DNA from 3 places in the Neobacillus phoenicis genome. Region 1 is predicted to be linked to each of the others. Evidence: a T-box and tRNA genes for the amino acid it is inferred to sense, from the RefSeq annotation. Region 1 holds a T-box; the other regions hold tRNA genes.
What was found. A T-box is a leader RNA that pairs with one kind of tRNA and senses whether it is charged. The one in region 1 lies ahead of trpS (tryptophan--tRNA ligase), so its partner is inferred to be a tRNA-Trp.
Positions count from the first base shown of each region.

Region 2: it has a tRNA-Trp gene. The T-box ahead of trpS (tryptophan--tRNA ligase) is inferred to sense a tRNA for this amino acid. The anticodon was not compared.
Region 3: it has a tRNA-Trp gene. The T-box ahead of trpS (tryptophan--tRNA ligase) is inferred to sense a tRNA for this amino acid. The anticodon was not compared.

Region 1 covers NZ_CP154847.1:4,501,511-4,508,764, reverse strand. Annotated here, with positions in the region: gene opp4B (oligopeptide ABC transporter permease) at 1-351, shown strand, start outside; gene opp4C (oligopeptide ABC transporter permease) at 363-1,274, shown strand; gene AA0X95_RS23075 (YjbA family protein) at 1,798-2,544, shown strand; gene trpS (tryptophan--tRNA ligase) at 2,605-3,597, opposite strand; T-box leader at 3,645-3,896, opposite strand; gene AA0X95_RS23065 (DUF3899 domain-containing protein) at 3,948-4,307, opposite strand; gene AA0X95_RS23060 (peptide ABC transporter substrate-binding protein) at 4,529-6,214, shown strand; gene opp3b (oligopeptide ABC transporter permease) at 6,327-7,254, shown strand, end outside.
Region 2 covers NZ_CP154847.1:4,708,836-4,716,089, reverse strand. Annotated here, with positions in the region: rRNA gene AA0X95_RS24175 (23S ribosomal RNA) at 1-2,628, shown strand, start outside; rRNA gene rrf (5S ribosomal RNA) at 2,757-2,873, shown strand; tRNA gene AA0X95_RS24165 (tRNA-Asn) at 2,887-2,961, shown strand; tRNA gene AA0X95_RS24160 (tRNA-Ser) at 2,969-3,060, shown strand; tRNA gene AA0X95_RS24155 (tRNA-Glu) at 3,077-3,151, shown strand; tRNA gene AA0X95_RS24150 (tRNA-Val) at 3,157-3,232, shown strand; tRNA gene AA0X95_RS24145 (tRNA-Met) at 3,342-3,415, shown strand; tRNA gene AA0X95_RS24140 (tRNA-Asp) at 3,419-3,495, shown strand; tRNA gene AA0X95_RS24135 (tRNA-Phe) at 3,505-3,580, shown strand; tRNA gene AA0X95_RS24130 (tRNA-Tyr) at 3,608-3,692, shown strand; tRNA gene AA0X95_RS24125 (tRNA-Trp) at 3,698-3,771, shown strand; tRNA gene AA0X95_RS24120 (tRNA-His) at 3,785-3,860, shown strand; tRNA gene AA0X95_RS24115 (tRNA-Gln) at 3,885-3,959, shown strand; tRNA gene AA0X95_RS24110 (tRNA-Gly) at 3,964-4,038, shown strand; tRNA gene AA0X95_RS24105 (tRNA-Cys) at 4,047-4,120, shown strand; tRNA gene AA0X95_RS24100 (tRNA-Leu) at 4,158-4,243, shown strand; tRNA gene AA0X95_RS24095 (tRNA-Leu) at 4,269-4,349, shown strand; gene AA0X95_RS24090 (IS256 family transposase) at 4,877-6,058, shown strand; gene AA0X95_RS24085 (hypothetical protein) at 7,008-7,254, opposite strand, start outside.
Region 3 covers NZ_CP154847.1:2,673,481-2,680,734, reverse strand. Annotated here, with positions in the region: gene ppdK (pyruvate, phosphate dikinase) at 1-1,186, opposite strand, end outside; gene AA0X95_RS13930 (pyruvate, water dikinase regulatory protein) at 1,189-2,004, opposite strand; gene AA0X95_RS13925 (helix-turn-helix transcriptional regulator) at 2,022-2,663, opposite strand; gene AA0X95_RS13920 (Fpg/Nei family DNA glycosylase) at 2,826-3,635, opposite strand; tRNA gene AA0X95_RS13915 (tRNA-Trp) at 4,215-4,285, opposite strand; tRNA gene AA0X95_RS13910 (tRNA-Tyr) at 4,291-4,375, opposite strand; tRNA gene AA0X95_RS13905 (tRNA-Ser) at 4,395-4,487, opposite strand; tRNA gene AA0X95_RS13900 (tRNA-Met) at 4,521-4,594, opposite strand; tRNA gene AA0X95_RS13895 (tRNA-Ala) at 4,616-4,688, opposite strand; tRNA gene AA0X95_RS13890 (tRNA-Pro) at 4,699-4,775, opposite strand; tRNA gene AA0X95_RS13885 (tRNA-Leu) at 4,789-4,877, opposite strand; tRNA gene AA0X95_RS13880 (tRNA-Gly) at 4,883-4,957, opposite strand; tRNA gene AA0X95_RS13875 (tRNA-Leu) at 4,970-5,054, opposite strand; tRNA gene AA0X95_RS13870 (tRNA-Thr) at 5,126-5,201, opposite strand; tRNA gene AA0X95_RS13865 (tRNA-Val) at 5,436-5,511, opposite strand; rRNA gene rrf (5S ribosomal RNA) at 5,522-5,638, opposite strand; rRNA gene AA0X95_RS13855 (23S ribosomal RNA) at 5,718-7,254, opposite strand, start outside.

The DNA.
Region 1 (7,254 bases):
TTTTTACGTAACGATATAATCGATAATAGCCGAAAAGATTTTGTTCGTACTGCACGAGCAAAGGGAACGCCTGAGAGAAAAATTTATAATGTTCATATCTTAAGAAACTCAATTATTCCACTTATTACTTTTTTAGGTTTTGATTTAGTTGCAATTATCAGTGGTGCGATTATCACTGAAACGATTTTTACTTATCCAGGTCTTGGACAACTATTCTTACAATCTGTTGGTACCAGGGATTATCCAGTTTTAATGACGTTGACAATGTTATTCTCTTTCTTAACACTAGTTGGCAACCTTGTAGCTGACATACTGTACGGTGTTGTGGATCCGAGAATTAGGCTAGATTAGGGGGAGAAAAAATGGAAATTGTAACTCAGAAAAATCCTAATATTAGTACAGAACCCCCGAAAAAAAGTTTATCACCGTGGGCAATCGCTAGAAAAAAGTTTTTAAAGAACAAACTGGCTATGATTAGCTTTGTATTCCTAGTCATTGTGGCAATAGTTTCTTTTCTTGCACCGTATATTACCACAGCAGACGTAGGCAGGATTAATATTGGTCAGATGTCTTTAGAGCCATCGAGTAAACATTGGCTAGGAACAGACAAGGCAGGTAGAGATGTATTTACCAGGTTACTATATGGTGGACGAATTTCATTATTAGTAGGCCTTAGCTGTACACTATTTGTCATATTCCTTGGGACCATTATTGGTTCGATTTCAGGCTATTTTGGTGGTGCAGTAGATAGTATATTAATGAGATTTACTGACTTTATCTTAAACTTTCCTTTTATAGTATTTGTTATTGTTTTAAATGCCATTCTTTTTGGAAAGGTAAATGGGTTGTGGGTTTTAATTGGAACCATAAGCATTTTAAGCTGGGGTGGAATTGCAAGGATAGTTCGAAGTAAGATTCTTGCTGAAAAAGAAAATGAATACATTATAGCCGCAATATCAATTGGCTGTTCTCCTGCAAAGATTATCGTAAAACACCTATTACCGAACATTTTATCAACTATTATTGTACAAGCGACCATTACATTTGCTACAATGATTGTTGCGGAAACAGGCTTAAGCTTTTTAGGCTTTGGTGTTCCTCAAGAAATTCCAAGCTGGGGAAATATGTTGAATTCAGCAAATGAACCAGATGTACTCCAATTTAAACTATGGATTTGGGTGCCTCCTGCCTTAACGATTACCGCTACTATATTATCGATCAACTTTATCGGTGAAGGCTTAAAAGACGCCTTTAATCCAAAATCAAGACGATAAAATCTACCATTATGACATGGTAGATTTTTTTTGTTATAGGACGGAGAAGAAGGGCAATAGGAGAAGTCTATGAGCCCAGACTGTCTGAAAGAAAGAGAAGAAGGTCGCATAGAAGGCGTCTATGAGCCCAATCTGGCTGAAGGAAAGAGAAGAAGGTCGTATAGAAGGAGTCTATGAACCCTATCTGTCTGAAAGAAAGAGAAGAAGGTCGCATAGAAGGAGTCTATGAACCCTATCTGGCTGAAATAAAGAGAAGAAGGTCGCATAGAAGGAGTCTAAGAGCACAAACTGTCTGAAAGAAAGAGAAGAAAGTCGCATAGAAGCAGTTTATAATCCCAAGTTATGTAGCAATATATTTCCTAACATAATTGCAGGAGACTCACCATATACATAAGATAAATTAATAGGACAAGTATATATAATTTAATAAATACAGCTGGTGCAAAATATATATAAAGGAATAATTTAACTAAGGTCTGCCCATACTGATTGACAAACAGTTTTTGAAGTGAGGGGTTGTAAAATGTTGTATCTTCATGATGTTTGGGTAAATTGGTTTGAAGGGGAAGAAAACGGTTATAATGTATGCCACTTTCATGAATGGCGTAAGGATGATGGAGTGGAATTGTTGGACCAAGTGCCACTTTTAAAAATCGAGCCGATTCTATTTAACTACATCGAGAATGATTTATCAGAATTACCTCAACAGCTCCTAGATGACATTTATCAGAAAGCATACTTAAGAAAAAACCATGAAAGAGTCCAGCTTGATTATTGTTTCGTTGTCACCGACGGGACTGGGATTTTAGCAGTAGATACAATTGGCTATACCATCCCTATTCGAAAAAGCAGACTAATTCCAAGACAGGAACAGCTTGTTTATGAAATGATTAGTCAGCATGAAGCAAAAAAATATCATTTTTATGGACAACCGAAAACAAAGGATTTTCATATTCTTTCACCTGAACCAGAACTGATGAGAGGATTGACAAGAAAAGAACGTCAGTTAAAACAACTATTATTCATGGCTCTTGATCAGTTGCTTTCATCAAATAATGAGGCAGAGGTCAGGTATTGGTTTACAGAATGGTGTCCTGAGAAATATTCGACTATTCAAGAGTTGAATTTTGAGGAAGCATGGGAACAGCTATTCGAGGAAGCAAAGTACGGTTGGTCTAAACGGCATGAAACCTTTTGTGAAAATTTAATTAAGGGACAGCCATTTTTTGAGAAGCTTTGGGAAATGGAGCATGGTCCTAAAGTAAACTAAAAGCCTGATCCAAAAGGAATAAATCCTTTTGGGCTCAGGCTTTTGTTTTTTTACTTTATGTTATTTTCTCTTTCTGCCAAGACCCATGGCGTTTTCCATCTTTTTAAGGGTCTTGTTTGCCACAATGTTTGCCTTTTCAGCTCCACGATCTAAAATATCATCCAGTTCGCTTGATTCCATTAAGTTATAATATTTCTCTTGAATTGGCTTAAAGACATTAACTACCACATCAGCTAAATCGCCTTTAAAATCTCCATATCCCTTGCCAATATACATTTCCTCAATTTCGGCAATAGGTTTCTTAGCCAAGATTGAATAAATGGATAGCAGATTGGAAACACCCGGTTTATTTTCTTTATCAAATTTCACAATTCCGTCTGAATCCGTCACAGCGCTCTTTATTTTTTTAATGATCTGTTTAGGGTCATCTAAAGGAGTAATAAAGGACTTTTGATTTGGGTCTGATTTACTCATCTTTTTGGTAGGCTCTTGGAGAGACATAATTCGAGCACCAACCTTAGGAATACTGATTTCGGGTACAGTAAGGATATCATTATACTTTTTGTTAAATCTTTCTGCCAAGTCACGTGTTAATTCCATATGTTGCTTCTGGTCTTCTCCGACTGGAACAAGATCAGTGTTATACAATAAAATATCTGCAGCCATTAGCGGCGGGTAGGTCAATAGACTAGCTGAAACAGCTTCTTTACCTGTTGATTTGTCTTTAAATTGTGTCATTCTTTCCAATTCTCCAATATAAGAGACACACTGCATCATCCATCCTGCTTGAGCGTGTGCAGGTACTTCTGATTGGATAAATAAAGAGGCCTTGTTTGGATCAATCCCTACAGCAATATAAAGCGCAGCTAAGCTTCGAATATTTTTACGAAGTGTTACAGGGTCTTGGGGAACTGTTATCGCATGTTGGTCAACGATACAAAAGTAGCAATTATATTCATGTTGCAATTCAACAAACTGCATCATTGCCCCTATATAGTTCCCAAGTGTAATTGTACCACTGGGCTGAATACCAGAAAAAATCGTTTTCATTATGAATCCTCCTAAAAAGTTATATAAAAAAAACCATTCATCCCTACTACTATAGGGACGAATGGTTCGCGGTACCACCCTAAATTACTCATATGAGTCACTCAGTTCCAAAATAGCTGGTCGCCTTTTGGAGTCCTACTAACGTAAGGATCACGTCTATCCCTACTACTTCTATTTTCCTAAATAAAAGGTTCAGGTAGAAGCTCAAAAGTCCATTCCGTATTTTTTCGCGTTTGTTTACACCAGCCACAAACTCTCTTAACCGATTGAAAATACGTACTAATCTTTATCATCGCTAACATATTTTATTTGATTATGCTAATTATAAAGGAAGAACATAATTAGTTTCAAGTCTACAAATAATAATATAGGCAAAGGGCTACCAACATGAGTAATCCATTGACTAATCCGTAGAAAAGGAGGGGTTTCTGATCAATCGTAATCAATTCAGATAGTGCTGGGATTTCCTCGAATTTCCTCTTATTCTCTCCTCTAGTAAAGGCAAGATTAAAGGATTTGCCTATAACATCGTAAAAACCAGAATGTATTGTATATAGTAGTAACGATGTTAGGAGAAGAATGGCGGAAATATAAAAAGATATATTGATATAGCTGAGTAAGGAAATTTCTTTATTGAAAATGATGGAAATTATTACTATTAACAATTGGGTTAGTCCAAGAACCACAATTTTCTTCTTAAATCTAGGATTCATTTTATTACCTCCAAATCATTGATTTAATAAGGGAAACTATCGATTATTATACATAAAAATCTGTATAAGTCTAAATTATATCATAGCTATTTGTAATGATTACGTAAAAATTGTATCTAATCTGTAAATTAAATTTTAAAAAATAATGTACAATTAATTCAAAATATGTATAATAGAGAATGTAGTAATTTTTCAGAATAATAGAAAAGGGAGGTCTACAAGTGAAGAAATCAAAACTTTCACTACTTTTAGTTTTGTCACTAGTACTTAGCATGTTCCTAGCAGCATGTTCAGGCGGTGATAAAAAAGAAACGACCAAGAATGAAGGCAAAAATACTGCTGGCACTGAAGAGAAATTAGCGGATGAGCAAGTTCTTAATGTATTAGAATCTGCTGAGATTCCTACTATGGACAGTGTAATGGCAGAAGATGTATTAGGTTTTACAATGTTAAACGCTACTAACGAAGGTTTATATCGTTTAGATGCAGACCAAAAGGTTATTCCTGGAGTAGCTGATGGTATGCCAACATACAACGACGATAAAACAGTTTTAACAATCAAATTAAGACAAGATGCAAAATGGTCAAATGGTGACCCTGTAACTGCTCATGATTTCGTATATTCATGGCAACGTGCAATCAATCCAGATACTGCTTCACCTTATGGTCCATACTTCATGATGGGCAAAATCAAAAACGCTACTGAGATTTCTGAAGGTAAAGCAAAGCTTGAAGATCTTGGTATCAAAGCTTTAGACGATTATACTTTAGAAATTACTCTTGTAAGAGCATTACCTTACATTGAGTCTTATATCACTTTCCAATTGTTCTACCCACAAAACCAAAAGTTTGTTGAAGCACAAGGCGCTGACTATGCGAAGGATGCTGCTCACTTACTTTACAATGGTCCTTTCAAAATGACTAAGTGGGATGGCCCAACTGCAACTGAGTGGGTATTAGAAAAGAACGAAACTTATACAAATGCTAAAGACGTTACTTTAACAAAGATCAACTTCAACGTGTCAAAAGATCCACAAGCATCTGCAAACGCATTTACTGCTGGTGAAACTGACATTACACCAAAGCTTGCACAAGCTGCAATCCTTTCACAATACGAAGGATCTGATGAATTATTACGTTACCAAGAGCCATCAATCTGGTGGTTAAAAATGAACGAAAAGAATCCTGCTTTGAAAAACAAAAACATCCGTAAAGCTATTGCATTGTCTGTAGACAAAAAAGCATTAGTTGACGATGTATTAGCAAACGGTTCAATCGTTGCTGATTTCTTAGTACCAAAAGGCTTCGCTTTTGACGAAAATGGAAAAGATTTCCGTGATACTGCTGGCCAATGGTCTAAGGCAAATAAAGAAGAAGCTAAGAAGTACTGGGATAAAGGTTTAGCTGAACTAGGTGTTAAAGAAGTGAAGTTCACTTATGTTGGTCAAGATACTGAAACAGCAAAAACTACTGATGCATTCATTAAAGACCAGTTAGAGAAAAATCTTCCTGGATTAAAGCTTACTATCGAAAGCGTACCTTTCAAAATCCGTATCGCTCGTGAAAATAAATTCGAATACGATTTATTAATGGGTGGTTGGGGACCAGACTATGCTGACCCAATGACATATATGGATCTTTGGATCACTGGTGGAGAGCAACAACACATGGATTACTCAAATCCAGAATTTGATAAGTTAATCAAAGCTGCTAGTGAAGAGTTACAAGGACAAGAGCGCTGGAAAGCATTACAAGATGCAGAAAAAATCTTGTTAGAAGATGATGCAGCAATTGCACCACTTTACCAACGTTCTGTAAACCTATTGATCAACCCTAAAGTTAAAGGTTTCGCTCACCATGCATTTGGTGCTGACTATAGTTACCAGTGGATTAAAATCACAAAATAGTAACTATACTAATCAAATAGGAAGAGAGTATATTTCATCAATATACTCTCTTTTTACCTGTATGAGAATTGTCGAAAAATGTTGAAGATTTCATCAATTAGGAGGTGTAGGCATGGCAAAATATCTCTTGCAACGTGTGATTTATATGTTAATTACACTTTTCATTGTAGCATCAGTTACTTTTTTCCTCATGAAACTTATTCCAGGAAGCCCATTTAATAACTTTGAAAAACTCTCACAATTCCAGCAAGACCTTTTGCTAGAAAAATATGGGTTAAATGACCCCGTGCCTGTTCAGTATTTAAGTTATTTAGGTGCTATGGTAAAAGGTGATCTTGGTATTTCCTTTCAATTTGATAATACCCCTGTAACAGAACTTCTCGCTAATCGTATTGGACCATCCGCAACATTAGGATTGGAAGCTATGCTTTTTGGTGCATTCTTTGGAATTCTGCTAGGTGTCGTTTCTGCTTTAAAGCAAAATACCTGGCTTGATTATGGTTCAACTTTCATTGCAGTAGTAGGTAAGTCGGTTCCATCCTTTATTTTTGCTGGACTGCTTCAGTATTACGTTGCAGTTAAACTAGGGTGGCTCCCAGTAATGTTTTGGAGAGGTCCGGAATATACCATCCTTCCAACGATTGCGTTAGCCATGTTCCCAATTTCAATCGCTGCACGTTTTATGCGTACAGAAATGATTGAAGTACTAGGGTCTGACTATATTACACTTGCTAAGGCAAAAGGTGCCAGCTATTGGCAAATCAGTGTGAAGCATGCTCTCAGAAATGCGTTAATCCCAGTTGTTACTGTTTTGGGACCATTGGCTGTAGGATTAATGACTGGTTCACTAGTTATTGAAAGAATCTTTGGTATTCCTGGATTGGGTGAACAGTTTGTTAAATCAATTAGTGTAAACGATTATCCAGTTATTATGGGAACAAATATTTTATTTGCAGTTTTATTCGTAGTCATTATTTTAGTAGTTGATATTCTTTACGGAATAATCGACCCACGTATTCGTATTTCGGGGGGGAAAGCTA
Region 2 (7,254 bases), 210 kb from region 1:
TCAACATGGAGTTACAAAGGAACGGGGTAGATGAAGCGGCCTGGAAAGGCCCGTCAGAGAAGGTAAAAACCCTGTAGTCGAAACTTCGTTCCCTCCTGAGTGGATCCTGAGTACGGCCGGACACGTGAAATCCGGTCGGAAGCAGGGAGGACCATCTCCCAAGGCTAAATACTCCCTAGTGACCGATAGTGAACCAGTACCGTGAGGGAAAGGTGAAAAGCACCCCGGAAGGGGAGTGAAATAGTTCCTGAAACCGTGTGCCTACAAGTAGTTAGAGCCCGTTAATGGGTGATAGCGTGCCTTTTGTAGAATGAACCGGCGAGTTACGATCCCATGCAAGGTTAAGTTGAAGAGACGGAGCCGCAGCGAAAGCGAGTCTGAATAGGGCGAATGAGTATGTGGTCGTAGACCCGAAACCAGGTGATCTACCCATGTCCAGGGTGAAGTCCAGGTAACACTGGATGGAGGCCCGAACCCACGCACGTTGAAAAGTGCGGGGATGAGGTGTGGGTAGCGGAGAAATTCCAATCGAACTTGGAGATAGCTGGTTCTCTCCGAAATAGCTTTAGGGCTAGCCTCACGTAGTTAGAGTCTTGGAGGTAGAGCACTGTTTGGACTAGGGGCCCTCATCGGGTTACCGAATTCAGACAAACTCCGAATGCCAAAGACTTATCCGTGGGAGTCAGACTGCGAGTGATAAGATCCGTAGTCAAAAGGGAAACAGCCCAGACCACCAGCTAAGGTCCCAAAGTTTACGTTAAGTGGAAAAGGATGTGGAGTTGCTTAGACAACCAGGATGTTGGCTTAGAAGCAGCCACCATTTAAAGAGTGCGTAATAGCTCACTGGTCGAGTGACTCTGCGCCGAAAATGTACCGGGGCTAAACGTAACACCGAAGCTGTGGATTGACATCTTAGATGTCAGTGGTAGGAGAGCGTTCTAAGGGCGTTGAAGCTAGACCGTAAGGACTGGTGGAGCGCTTAGAAGTGAGAATGCCGGTATGAGTAGCGAAAGATGAGTGAGAATCTCATCCACCGTATGCCTAAGGTTTCCTGAGGAAGGCTCGTCCGCTCAGGGTTAGTCGGGACCTAAGCCGAGGCCGAAAGGCGTAGGCGATGGACAACAGGTTGATATTCCTGTACCACCTCTTTATCGTTTGAGTGATGGGGGGACGCAGGAGGATAGGGTAAGCGCGCTGTTGGATATGCGCGTCTAAGCAGTTAGGCTGGAAAGTAGGAAAATCCGCTTTCCGTGAAGGCTGAGCTGTGATAGCGAGGGAAATTTAGTACCGAAGTTCCTGATTCCACACTGCCAAGAAAAGCCTCTAGCGAGATAAAAGGTGCCCGTACCGCAAACCGACACAGGTAGGCGAGGAGAGAATCCTAAGGTGAGCGAGAGAACTCTCGTTAAGGAACTCGGCAAAATGACCCCGTAACTTCGGGAGAAGGGGTGCTTTTTGAGGTGAATAGCCTCGAAGAGCCGCAGTGAATAGGCCCAGGCGACTGTTTAGCAAAAACACAGGTCTCTGCGAAGCCGCAAGGCGAAGTATAGGGGCTGACGCCTGCCCGGTGCTGGAAGGTTAAGAGGAGGGGTTAGCGCAAGCGAAGCTCTGAATCGAAGCCCCAGTAAACGGCGGCCGTAACTATAACGGTCCTAAGGTAGCGAAATTCCTTGTCGGGTAAGTTCCGACCCGCACGAAAGGCGTAACGATCTGGGCACTGTCTCAACGAGAGACTCGGTGAAATTATAGTACCTGTGAAGATGCAGGTTACCCGCGACAGGACGGAAAGACCCCGTGGAGCTTTACTGTAGCCTGATATTGAATTTTGGTACAGCTTGTACAGGATAGGTAGGAGCCATAGAAACCGGAGCGCTAGCTTCGGTGGAGGCGTCGGTGGGATACTACCCTGGCTGTATTGAAATTCTAACCCGCACCCCTTATCGGGGTGGGAGACAGTGTCAGGTGGGCAGTTTGACTGGGGCGGTCGCCTCCTAAAGAGTAACGGAGGCGCCCAAAGGTTCCCTCAGAATGGTTGGAAATCATTCGTAGAGTGTAAAGGCACAAGGGAGCTTGACTGCGAGACCTACAAGTCGAGCAGGGACGAAAGTCGGGCTTAGTGATCCGGTGGTTCCGCATGGAAGGGCCATCGCTCAACGGATAAAAGCTACCCCGGGGATAACAGGCTTATCTCCCCCAAGAGTCCACATCGACGGGGAGGTTTGGCACCTCGATGTCGGCTCATCGCATCCTGGGGCTGTAGTCGGTCCCAAGGGTTGGGCTGTTCGCCCATTAAAGCGGTACGCGAGCTGGGTTCAGAACGTCGTGAGACAGTTCGGTCCCTATCCGTCGTGGGCGCAGGAAATTTGAGAGGAGCTGTCCTTAGTACGAGAGGACCGGGATGGACGCACCGCTGGTGTACCAGTTGTCTTGCCAAAGGCATCGCTGGGTAGCTATGTGCGGACGGGATAAGTGCTGAAAGCATCTAAGCATGAAGCCCCCCTCAAGATGAGATTTCCCATAGCGTCAAGCTAGTAAGAACCCTGAAAGATGATCAGGTTGATAGGTCAGAGGTGGAAGCGTGGTAACATGTGGAGCTGACTGATACTAATCGTTCGAGGACTTAACCAAGTTTTAAGCGAACTCGTTTTTTACAAACACTTCTTCTGCATTATCTAGTTTTGAGGGAATGAAAAAAAAAAATTTCCTCTTGCAAAATATGAAAAAGACATTATAATAAAATAGTGTCGAATAAATGGTCTGGTAATAATGGCGAGAAGGTCACACCCGTTCCCATACCGAACACGGAAGTTAAGCTTCTCAGCGCCGATGGTAGTTGGGACGAAAGTCCCTGTGAGAGTAGGACGTTGCCAGGCTGTTTTAAAATATTCCGCAGTAGCTCAGTGGTAGAGCTATCGGCTGTTAACCGATCGGTCGTAGGTTCGAGTCCTACCTGCGGAGCCATTATTTTGGAGAGCTGTCCGAGTGGCCGAAGGAGCACGATTGGAAATCGTGTAGGCGGGTAACCCTGTCTCAAGGGTTCAAATCCCTTGCTCTCCGCCATTAAATTTTAAGATATGGCCCCTTGGTCAAGCGGTTAAGACACCGCCCTTTCACGGCGGTAACACGGGTTCGAATCCCGTAGGGGTCACCATTTATGGAGGATTAGCTCAGCTGGGAGAGCATCTGCCTTACAAGCAGAGGGTCGGCGGTTCGATCCCGTCATCCTCCACCATTAATAATCTGTTAGTTGTATCAATAGAGTTGCTCCTTGAATATGCTAATTGAGATTGATACAGTCCATACAAACTATGGGCATGAACAACATAAATATTTTTTATTGTCGCGGGGTGGAGCAGTCTGGTAGCTCGTCGGGCTCATAACCCGAAGGTCGCAGGTTCAAATCCTGTCCCCGCAATATGGTCTGGTAGTTCAGTTGGTTAGAATGCCTGCCTGTCACGCAGGAGGTCGCGGGTTCGAGTCCCGTCCAGACCGCCATAAAATGTTGGCTCAGTAGCTCAGTCGGTAGAGCAAAGGACTGAAAATCCTTGTGTCGGCGGTTCGATTCCGTCCTGAGCCACCATTTATTTCTATGAAACACTTTATATGTGGAGGGGTAGCGAAGTGGCTAAACGCGGCGGACTGTAAATCCGCTCCCTCCGGGTTCGGCGGTTCGAATCCGTCCCCCTCCACCATATCTAGGGGTATAGTTTAAAGGTAGAACGAAGGTCTCCAAAACCTTTGGTGTGGGTTCGATTCCTACTACCCCTGCCAATTATATATTGTGGCGATTGTGGCGAAGTGGTTAACGCACCTGATTGTGGTTCAGGCATTCGTGGGTTCGATTCCCATCAGTCGCCCCATAATATTTTAACTTATTTGAGCATTGGGCTATAGCCAAGCGGTAAGGCATCGCACTTTGACTGCGACATGCGTTGGTTCAAATCCAGCTAGCCCAGCCATTTTGCGGAAGTAGTTCAGTGGTAGAACACCACCTTGCCAAGGTGGGGGTCGCGGGTTCGAATCCCGTCTTCCGCTCCATAATTTACGGCGGCATAGCCAAGTGGTAAGGCAGAGGTCTGCAAAACCTTTACCACCGGTTCGAATCCGGTTGCCGCCTCCATAAAATTTATACAGTGCATATTCTACTTTTTATATACGCCGGGGTGGCGGAACTGGCAGACGCACAGGACTTAAAATCCTGCGGTAGGTGACTACCGTACCGGTTCGATTCCGGTCCTCGGCACTGATTTACAACAACATTTTAATATGCCGGTGTGGCGGAATTGGCAGACGCGCACGACTCAAAATCGTGTTCCTCTGGAGTGTCGGTTCGACCCCGACCACCGGTATCATGAAAAAACACTTCTTATTTCATTATAAGAAGTGTTTTTTTTGTTTTTGTAAATGATATTCAACGAAGCAGCATAGGGTCTATATGCGGCAAATGATAAACAGGGTAAGGTAGAAAAGATCTATGTGCCACAAATGAGTGATAAACAGAGAAAAGGGTAATGAAAAGCTGTCTACGAGCCCGAATTGCCTGATGGAGAAGGGGTACGGTCGCATAGAAGGGATCTATGAGCCTGAATTGCCTGATGGAGAAGGGGTACGGTCGCATAGACAGGCACTATGAGCCCGAATTGCTTGATGGAGAAGGATAGAAGGGTTCTATGAGCCCAAATTGCTTGATAGAGAAGGGTTACGGTCGCATAGGCAGGCTCTATGAACCCGAATTGCATGAAAGAGAAGGGTTACGGTCGAATAGAAGGGTTCTATGGATTAAGTCCATATAATTGTGTAAAAAGAAAATAGGTCATCATCATGACCCGTGTTACAATGTTTTCGACCAAGAAAACCATAAACGGAGGACATGATGATGACCCAAATCAATATTACTATAAACTTAGAAGATCTCAAAGAAAAAGTTGAAAGCAGCTCATTAGAATCACCAGTTAAGGCTTCTTTATCACTCATTTTAAATTCTTTAATGGAAAAAGAAAGAGATGAATATATTAATGCTCTTTCTCATGAAAGAACCGAAGATCGGAGGGGCTATCGAAATGGTTACTATGAGCGTGAACTCATTACTGGTGTAGGTTCTCTCAAACTAAAAGTTCCTCGTACCAGAGACGGTGAATTTTCTACTTCTATCTTTGAAAAATTTAAACGCTGCGATCAAGCTCTAATTCTTTCTATGATTGAAATGGTTGTAAATGGTGTTTCTACACGTAAAATCACAAAAATTGTAGAGGAATTATGCGGGAAGAGTGTGTCCAAATCACTTGTTTCCAATCTAATGAAGACCGTAGACCCCATCATCAACGACTGGAGAAACCGTCCACTTAACGTTCATTATTATCCATATGTGTACGTGGATGCTATGTACATTAAAGTTCGTGAGAACGATAGAGTAGTTTCTAAAAGTGTTCATATTGCGGTTGGAGTTAGTGAAAGCGGTCATAGAGAGATCATTGGCCTCAAAGTCAATCACACCGAATCCACTGATAGCTGGACTTCCTTCTTCGAATACTTAAAGTCCAGAGGTCTTCAATCCCCTAAAATGGTGATTTCTGATGCTCATGGTGGCTTAGTTACCTCCATTAAAGAATCATTTTTAGGAACTTCATGGCAGAGGTGTAGTGTTCATTTTTTAAGAAATATCATGGATACTATGCCGAAAAAAGGTACTGCTGAGGCTCGTCAGGAATTAAAAGACCTCTTTCAAAACTCAGATTTAAGTGTGGTAAGAGACTTGAAAAATCGCTTTGTAGAGAAGTATCAAGATACCAAGGGATTCGCAAAAGTAATTGAAACATTAGAAAATGGCTTTGAAGATGCAATCCAATTTCATTCACAGCCGGTCCAGTATCATAAGCACTTACGCACAACGAATATGCTAGAGCGCTTAAACCAAGAAGTACGGAGAAGAGAAAAAGTCATACGTATTTTTACAAATGATTTTTCCGCTATCCGAATAATTGGATCCGTATTAATGGATATTGAAAAAGATTGGAACAAAAATAATGTTCCTTACCTCAAGAAAACAAATGAAAAATAACTCTCTACTCAAGTGGAGTGGAAAAGCCTAATTTCGAATTGACATCGAGCCTCCAGCGGGCATGATGTAACGCCAGGAAGCCAGGAGTTTAACAACACCTGGCTTGCCCTCCTAGGCTATCATGCCCGCCTCTCAATGTAAATTCGAAATAATATAGTTCACCTTACTAATTTTTTTATTGATCGGAATCATTGTTGACACTTTTACACAATTAAATGGACTTGACTGTTCTATGAGCCCAAATTGCCTGATGGAGAAGGGTTACGGTCGCATAGACAGGCACTATGAACCCGAATTGCCTGATGGAGAAGGGTTACGGTCGCATAGGCAGGCTCTATGAACCCGAATTGCATGAAAGAGGAGGGGTTACGGTCGCATAGAAGGGTTCTATGAGCCCGAAATGCCTGATGGAGAAGGGTTACGGTCGCATAGGCGGCTCTATGAAACCGAATAGCATGAAAGAGAAGGGGTTACGGTCGCATAGACAGGCACTATGAGCCCGAATTGCTTGATGGAGAAGGATTACGGTCGCATAGAAGGGTTCTATGAGCCCAAATTGCTTGATAGAGAAGGGTTACGGTCGCATAGAAGGGTTCTACGAGCCGAACTGCCTGATGGAGAAACAAAAACACCTTGCTTGCCTTCCACCTCTAGGAAATTATGCCAGCCTCACAATGTAAACTCAAAATGTAATTCACCTTACTTAATTTTTTTATTAGTAGAAACCATTGTAGACACTTTTACACAATTAAATGGACTTGACTGTCTACGTGCCCCCAATGATTGATAAAGAAAATGGTAACGTAGAAACGATCAACGTTACCAATATCAGTAACAAACAGGGAAAACGTTACGTAAACACGCCAAAGCCCTTCAACAGGTAGTAGTACAAAATTGCCCACAAGCAAGAATAAAGTAACCATATAAAATAAAAAACGAGCATTGCCCGTTAATTGTTTTCTCCATATTTGGTTACGCCGAAATAATCACTTGTTGCGTATTTGTTATATTTAACATCTAAATCATGAAACATCCGATGTACATCAATCAAATAAGAAACATCCTTTGTTTCATCTGCCTGTTCCAATAAATCATGAGTTACCATAAAATCCGATTTTAAATCTGGATCAACAACCGATTCAATCATTTTATTCAAGTTCTCTATGTAGTCTTTATATTTGTTATGAAAAAGAGAA
Region 3 (7,254 bases), 1.8 Mb from region 1:
AAGCTGGGAGCCCTTTTGCCAAAATTCGTTTCTCAAATGCATCATCAATACGTCGGTGGAGCAATTGGTTTAATTGATCTGGATCGACACGTAAAAGAGCTGTCTTTTTGTCGATGATTCCTTCTTCTACCATTTCAACGGCAATGCGGATCGCCGCTTGTGCCGTACGCTTTCCATTACGTGTTTGTAGGATGAAAAGCTTACCGCGTTCCACAGTGAATTCAATATCCTGCATTTCTTGATAGTGCTGTTCCAACCGTTTGCACGTTTCAGCAAATTGTTTATATACACCTGGCATTTCATCCGCTAATGTAGCGATTGCCTGAGGTGTACGGATTCCAGCAACCACATCTTCGCCTTGAGCATTGATTAAGTACTCACCGTAGAGAACATGTTCCCCAGTAGATGGGTTTCTTGTAAACGCCACACCCGTTCCAGAATCGTTCCCCATATTTCCGAACACCATACTTTGAATATTGACAGCAGTTCCTAAATGATCAGGGATTTTATTTAAACGGCGATAAACAATGGCACGTTGATTATTCCAAGAATTAAAGACGGCATTAATTGCAAGGAACAATTGCTCTTTTGGTTCCTGTGGGAAGTCTTTTCTTGTATGCTTTTTAACAATTCCTTTATACCCCTTGATTACCTCTTGCCAGTCTTCTGCAGTTAACTCTGGGTCAGTGGAGTATCCCTTTTGCTCGCGTGTTTCTTCTAATAATTGTTCAAAGTAATACGTATCAATCTCAAGGACCACGTTACTGAACATTTGGATGAATCTTCTGTAAGAGTCATAAGCAAAACGAGGGTTATTCGTCAGCTTTGCCATACCAACAACCGTTTCATCATTCATTCCTAAGTTCAAGATGGTATCCATCATACCAGGCATGGAAAAAACGGAACCTGAACGTACTGAGACAAGGAGAGGATTTTCCGGGTCGCCTAATTTTTTACCCATTTTCTCTTCTAAACAGACAAGTGCTTCTAGCATTTGCTTTTCTACAATAGTTGGAATGGTTTTACTAGCTTCATAGTATGCATTGCAAGCCTGAGTCGTGATGGTAAAACCATATGGAACAGGTAAGCCAATTCTAGTCATTTCTGCTAGATTCGCTCCCTTTCCTCCGAGCAATTCTTTCATATTGCCATTTCCTTCATGAAATAAATAAACGAATTTGTCCATGATTAAAAGCTCCTCTCTTTTTTTAACACTTCTAATATTAAGCCTGCCGTTTCTTCTACAGCCTTATTAGATACATCAATAACAGGGCAGCCAACACGCTTCATAATTTTTTCAGCATGGTCTAGTTCCTCTAATATTCTCTCAAAGCTCGCATAATTTGCTTTCGAAGCTAACCCTAAAGCCTTCAGACGTTCTGTCCGAATTTCGTTTAATTTATTTGGTGAAATAATTAATCCAATACAATTTTTTCTTGGAATTTGAAATAATTCATCTGGTGGCTGCACTTCCGGGACTAACGGAACATTGGCCACCTTAAAGCGCTGATGTGCTAGATACATAGATAATGGCGTTTTTGATGTTCTGGATACCCCAACTAAAACAATATCAGCCTTTGTAATACCTCTTGGGTCACGACCATCATCATATTTCACAGCGAACTCAATAGCTTCAATTTTTCTGAAATATTCTTCATCCAGCTTTCTCATCAAGCCTGGTTGATGATGTGGTTGCTTATTAAATCGAGTTACGAACGCATTCATCAATGGACCAAGTAAGTCTACTGCTAATATACCCTCTTCTAAGGCTCTACTATCTAAATATAGTTTTAAAGTAGGAACAACAATCGTATAAGCAATGATGGAATTGCCTCTTTTCGCTAGTAAAAGGACATCTTCAATATCTTCAAAATCCTCTACATATGAACTTCTGCGAATATCCACATTACCTCCATTAAATTGTGTTGCGACTGCTTTTACTACAAACTCAGCAGTTTCCCCCACTGAGTCAGAAACTACATAAACCACTTCTTTCTGTACCAAAATAACAGCCACTCCTCTTAGTCTGTTTTTTCCCCCATAATTTCTAGATATGCCCTTGTAATCGTGGTTTTTGTGATTCTTCCCACAAGCAAATATGTATTTTTCTGTTGGTCTTCTATCTTGACTACTGGTAGAGAATCAATGTGATTGTGAATCATTTTTTTTGCAGCTTCTAACAATGTCTCCTCTGGTTCAATGGTGATGATATTAGGCATTCTAGTCATAATGACACTTACTGGTAAGTCATTTAGATTCTTATTGCCAAGTGAGGCCCTAAGTAAGTCTTTCCTCGATATCACTCCTGCTAAAAGCCCTTCCGTATCAACCGCATAAAGTGTACCTACATCTTCTAAAAACAACTGAACAATAGCATCGTAAACGGAAGTGGATTTTTCGACTACAATTGGGTGAGCCTTATAATCATTTACTTTTTGGTGAATAAACCTTTTCGCTTGCTGTTTAACTTCAAAATTATCATTAAAGTAATACCCCACACGCGGTCTGGCATCCAAGTTTCCCGACATGGTTAAGATGGCAAGATCTGGTCTTAAAGCTGCCCTAGTTAACGAAAGCTTTTCTGCAATTTCTTTTCCTGTAATCGGTCCATTTTGTTTCACAATCTCAAGGATTTCATCCTGACGTTTAGTTAGTTTAATCATTACCACCCCCTTTTTTATAATAAATATGTTATATTCGTTAGCTTAATTATAAATGTGTTATACTTATTTGTATATAGTATATTACATTTGTGTGAAATACGAAACAATTACTTTCACTTTTTTTATCAAAAATAAAAACCCGCCATTGCAGCAGGTTTTAGGTTACTTTTGACAATTAGGACAGTAAAATGTCTTTCTAGAAGAAACCATTTCATTTATAATAATGGCCCCACAACGATTACAGTTCTTGCCTTCCCGGTCATAAACATTACATCTCTCATTAAATCCCCCCGTTAAGGTATCTCCCTTAAATAAAGGATTTTCCATATAACCACCATGCTTTATTCCGTCCTGAAGAACTGTCCTCATTGAATGATATAGTTGGGATCGTTTTGATTCAACTATTTGATCAATGTCTTTAGTAGGCAAAATTCCAGCATGAAAACAAATTTCAGCTGAATAGCAATTTCCTATTCCAGCAATAATCTCTTGATCAAGTAAAGTGGTTTTTAATCGACCATGCTTTTGACTAATTATTCCTAAAAAATGATTTAAAGAGAAATCGCTACTCAATGGTTCAGGGCCTAAATTGGAGAGTTTCTCCTCCGCTTCTTGTTGACTATATAGATGAAGATATCCAAGTCGAAGTCCGATAAAGTAAAGATGATATTCTCCAAAAGAGATTTGGACTTGGATAGTACGTTTAGGTTTTTCCGACTCAAGACCGTAGAACATCCATCCCCCTAACATTAAATGCAACAGCATTACTTGACCATTTTGGAGATGGAATAGTAGGTGCTTTCCTCTTCTATAAACATTTGTTACTTTTTGAAGAAGAACTGTTCTTTTGAAGAGCTCTGAATTAAGGTTAATGGATTTTTCTCTATTGATCTGAATATCTGAAATGACTTGACCAGCTATTTTTTGATTTAAAAGGATCTTATAGGTTTCCATCTCTGGAAGCTCTGGCATTGAATAACTCCTTCCATATAATTGTATTCGTGCACATAGGTTTCCCAAATAGTTAATATAAAATGAATCATTATAGTCATTGTGCTTAGTACTGCACCTTCATCTGAAAAAGAATTGAGTGAGTATAGCTTTTTAGAAATATTAGAATCTTATAAAAAAAAGACCTCCAACCAATAAGTTGAAAGTCCTTTTAATAAAGGCTTTGTTATACCTGAATGTTGATTTCACTGTGTTTGAAAAAATAACCGGAAAAATTCCGCTTAAATTGGGAAATACCCTTATTTCCTTATAAATAAGGGGAGTTTTTCCGGTTATATGATCAAAATCGTTGGATTTTGTCTTATTTTAGAGCAGTTAAAGGGAAATTCTCCGCTTATTTCTTCTTCTTAAGCTCACTTTTTATACAATAGCGGGAATTTTTCCGCTTATTTTTGCCTCTCAAGCTACCTCTATATACAATAGCCGGAAATTCTCCGCCTATGAATTCTCATACATACACGAAAATCAACAATGAATAACAGATTCTTAATAAAAAAAAAATCCAAGGAATGACCTTGGATTTTTACATAGTATTTTCGACAGGGGCAGTAGGAATCGAACCCACACTGAAGGTTTTGGAGACCTTAGTTCTACCTTTAAACTATGCCCCTATAAATGGTGGAGGGGGACGGATTCGAACCGCCGAACCCGGAGGGAGCGGATTTACAGTCCGCCGCGTTTAGCCACTTCGCTACCCCTCCACATATAAATAAAAGAAAATGGCGGAGGAAGAGGGATTCGAACCCCCGCGCGGTTTAACCCGCCTGTCGGTTTTCAAGACCGATCCCTTCAGCCGGACTTGGGTATTCCTCCATTTTTTCAAATAAAATTATATAAGTATTTTAGTAGCGGCGGAGGGGATCGAACCCCCGACCTTACGGGTATGAACCGTACGCTCTAGCCAGCTGAGCTACACCGCCAAATCAGTTATATAATTTAAGTGGAGCCTAGCGGGATCGAACCGCTGACCTCCTGCGTGCAAAGCAGGCGCTCTCCCAGCTGAGCTAAGGCCCCAAAATATGAATGGTCGGGAAGACAGGATTCGAACCTGCGACCCCTTGGTCCCAAACCAAGTGCTCTACCAAGCTGAGCTACTTCCCGTTAAAAATATAAGTGGTGCCGAGGACCGGAATCGAACCGGTACGGTAGTCACCTACCGCAGGATTTTAAGTCCTGTGCGTCTGCCAGTTCCGCCACCCCGGCACTTATGGAGCGGAAGACGGGATTCGAACCCGCGACCCCCACCTTGGCAAGGTGGTGTTCTACCACTGAACTACTTCCGCATAAAAGTGAAATGGTGCGGGTGAAGGGAGTCGAACCCCCACGCCTTGCGGCGCCAGATCCTAAGTCTGGTGCGTCTGCCAATTCCGCCACACCCGCAAATAAAGTTACAAAAAAAAACATATAGTTTGATTTGCTTCCGCTAATCTTATTCAAAGAAGTAAGAAGCATGGTGCCGGCGAGAGGACTTGAACCCCCAACCTACTGATTACAAGTCAGTTGCTCTACCAATTGAGCTACCCCGGCATAGGTTTAGAATAAATATTAGATTGTACACGCTGTCTTAATTATCGTCATCCTGACCTCATTAAGCTTATTCAAGCTGCAGCTCGGTCAGTATGCTGAAGTTAATTCATGAAGCTTATTCGATCGTGCTCTACCAATTGAGCTACACCGGCATTAGTTCGGAAAATAGATAAGTTTGTATACGCTTTCTAAATCTACAAATAGAGATAAAACAGCGTAAATATTAAGAATATATGGTGGAGGATGACGGGATCGAACCGCCGACCCTCTGCTTGTAAGGCAGATGCTCTCCCAGCTGAGCTAATCCTCCATAATATATAGCCTGGCAACGTCCTACTCTCACAGGGACTTTCGTCCCAACTACCATCGGCGCTGAGAAGCTTAACTTCCGTGTTCGGTATGGGAACGGGTGTGACCTTCTCGCCATTGCTACCAGACTATTTACTTTGAGGTATCATTCCCTCAAAACTAGATAATGTAGAAGAAGTGTTTGTAAAAAATGAGTTCGCTTAAATCTTGGTTAAGTCCTCGAACGATTAGTATCAGTCAGCTCCACATGTTACCACGCTTCCACCTCTGACCTATCAACCTGATCATCTTTCAGGGTTCTTACTAGCTTGACGCTATGGGAAATCTCATCTTGAGGGGGGCTTCATGCTTAGATGCTTTCAGCACTTATCCCGTCCGCACATAGCTACCCAGCGATGCCTTTGGCAAGACAACTGGTACACCAGCGGTGCGTCCATCCCGGTCCTCTCGTACTAAGGACAGCTCCTCTCAAATTTCCTGCGCCCACGACGGATAGGGACCGAACTGTCTCACGACGTTCTGAACCCAGCTCGCGTACCGCTTTAATGGGCGAACAGCCCAACCCTTGGGACCGACTACAGCCCCAGGATGCGATGAGCCGACATCGAGGTGCCAAACCTCCCCGTCGATGTGGACTCTTGGGGGAGATAAGCCTGTTATCCCCGGGGTAGCTTTTATCCGTTGAGCGATGGCCCTTCCATGCGGAACCACCGGATCACTAAGCCCGACTTTCGTCCCTGCTCGACTTGTAGGTCTCGCAGTCAAGCTCCCTTGTGCCTTTACACTCTACGAATGATTTCCAACCATTCTGAGGGAACCTTTGGGCGCCTCCGTTACTCTTTAGGAGGCGACCGCCCCAGTCAAACTGCCCACCTGACACTGTCTCCCACCCCGATAAGGGGTGCGGGTTAGAATTTCAATACAGCCAGGGTAGTATCCCACCGACGCCTCCACCGAAGCTAGCGCTCCGGTTTCTACGGCTCCTACCTATCCTGTACAAGCTGTACCAAAATTCAATATCAGGCTACAGTAAAGCTCCACGGGGTCTTTCCGTCCTGTCGCGGGTAACCTGCATCTTCACAGGTACTATAATTTCACCGAGTCTCTCGTTGAGACAGTGCCCAGATCGTTACGCCTTTCGTGCGGGTCGGAACTTACCCGACAAGGAATTTCGCTACCTTAGGACCGTTATAGTTACGGCCGCCGTTTACTGGGGCTTCGATTCAGAGCTTCGCTTTTAAGGCTAACCCCTCCTCTTAACCTTCCAGCACCGGGCAGGCGTCAGCCCCTATACTTCGCCTTGCGGCTTCGCAGAGACCTGTGTTTTTGCTAAACAGTCGCCTGGGCCTATTCACTGCGGCTCTTCGAGGCTATTCACCTCAAAAAGCACCCCTTCTCCCGAAGTTACGGGGTCATTTTGCCGAGTTCCTTAACGAGAGTTCTCTCGCTCACCTTAGGATTCTCTCCTCGCCTACCTGTGTCGGTTTGCGGTACGGGCACCTTTTATCTCGCTAGAGGCTTTTCTTGGCAGTGTGGAATCAGGAACTTCGGTACTAAATTTCCCTCGCTATCACAGCTCAGCCTTCACGGAAAGCGGATTTTCCTACTTTCCAGCCTAACTGCTTAGACGCGCATATCCAACAGCGCGCTTACCCTATCCTCCTGCGTCCCCCCATCACTCAAACGATAAAGAGGTGGTACAGGAATATCAACCTGTTGTCCATCGCCTACGCCTTTCGGCCTC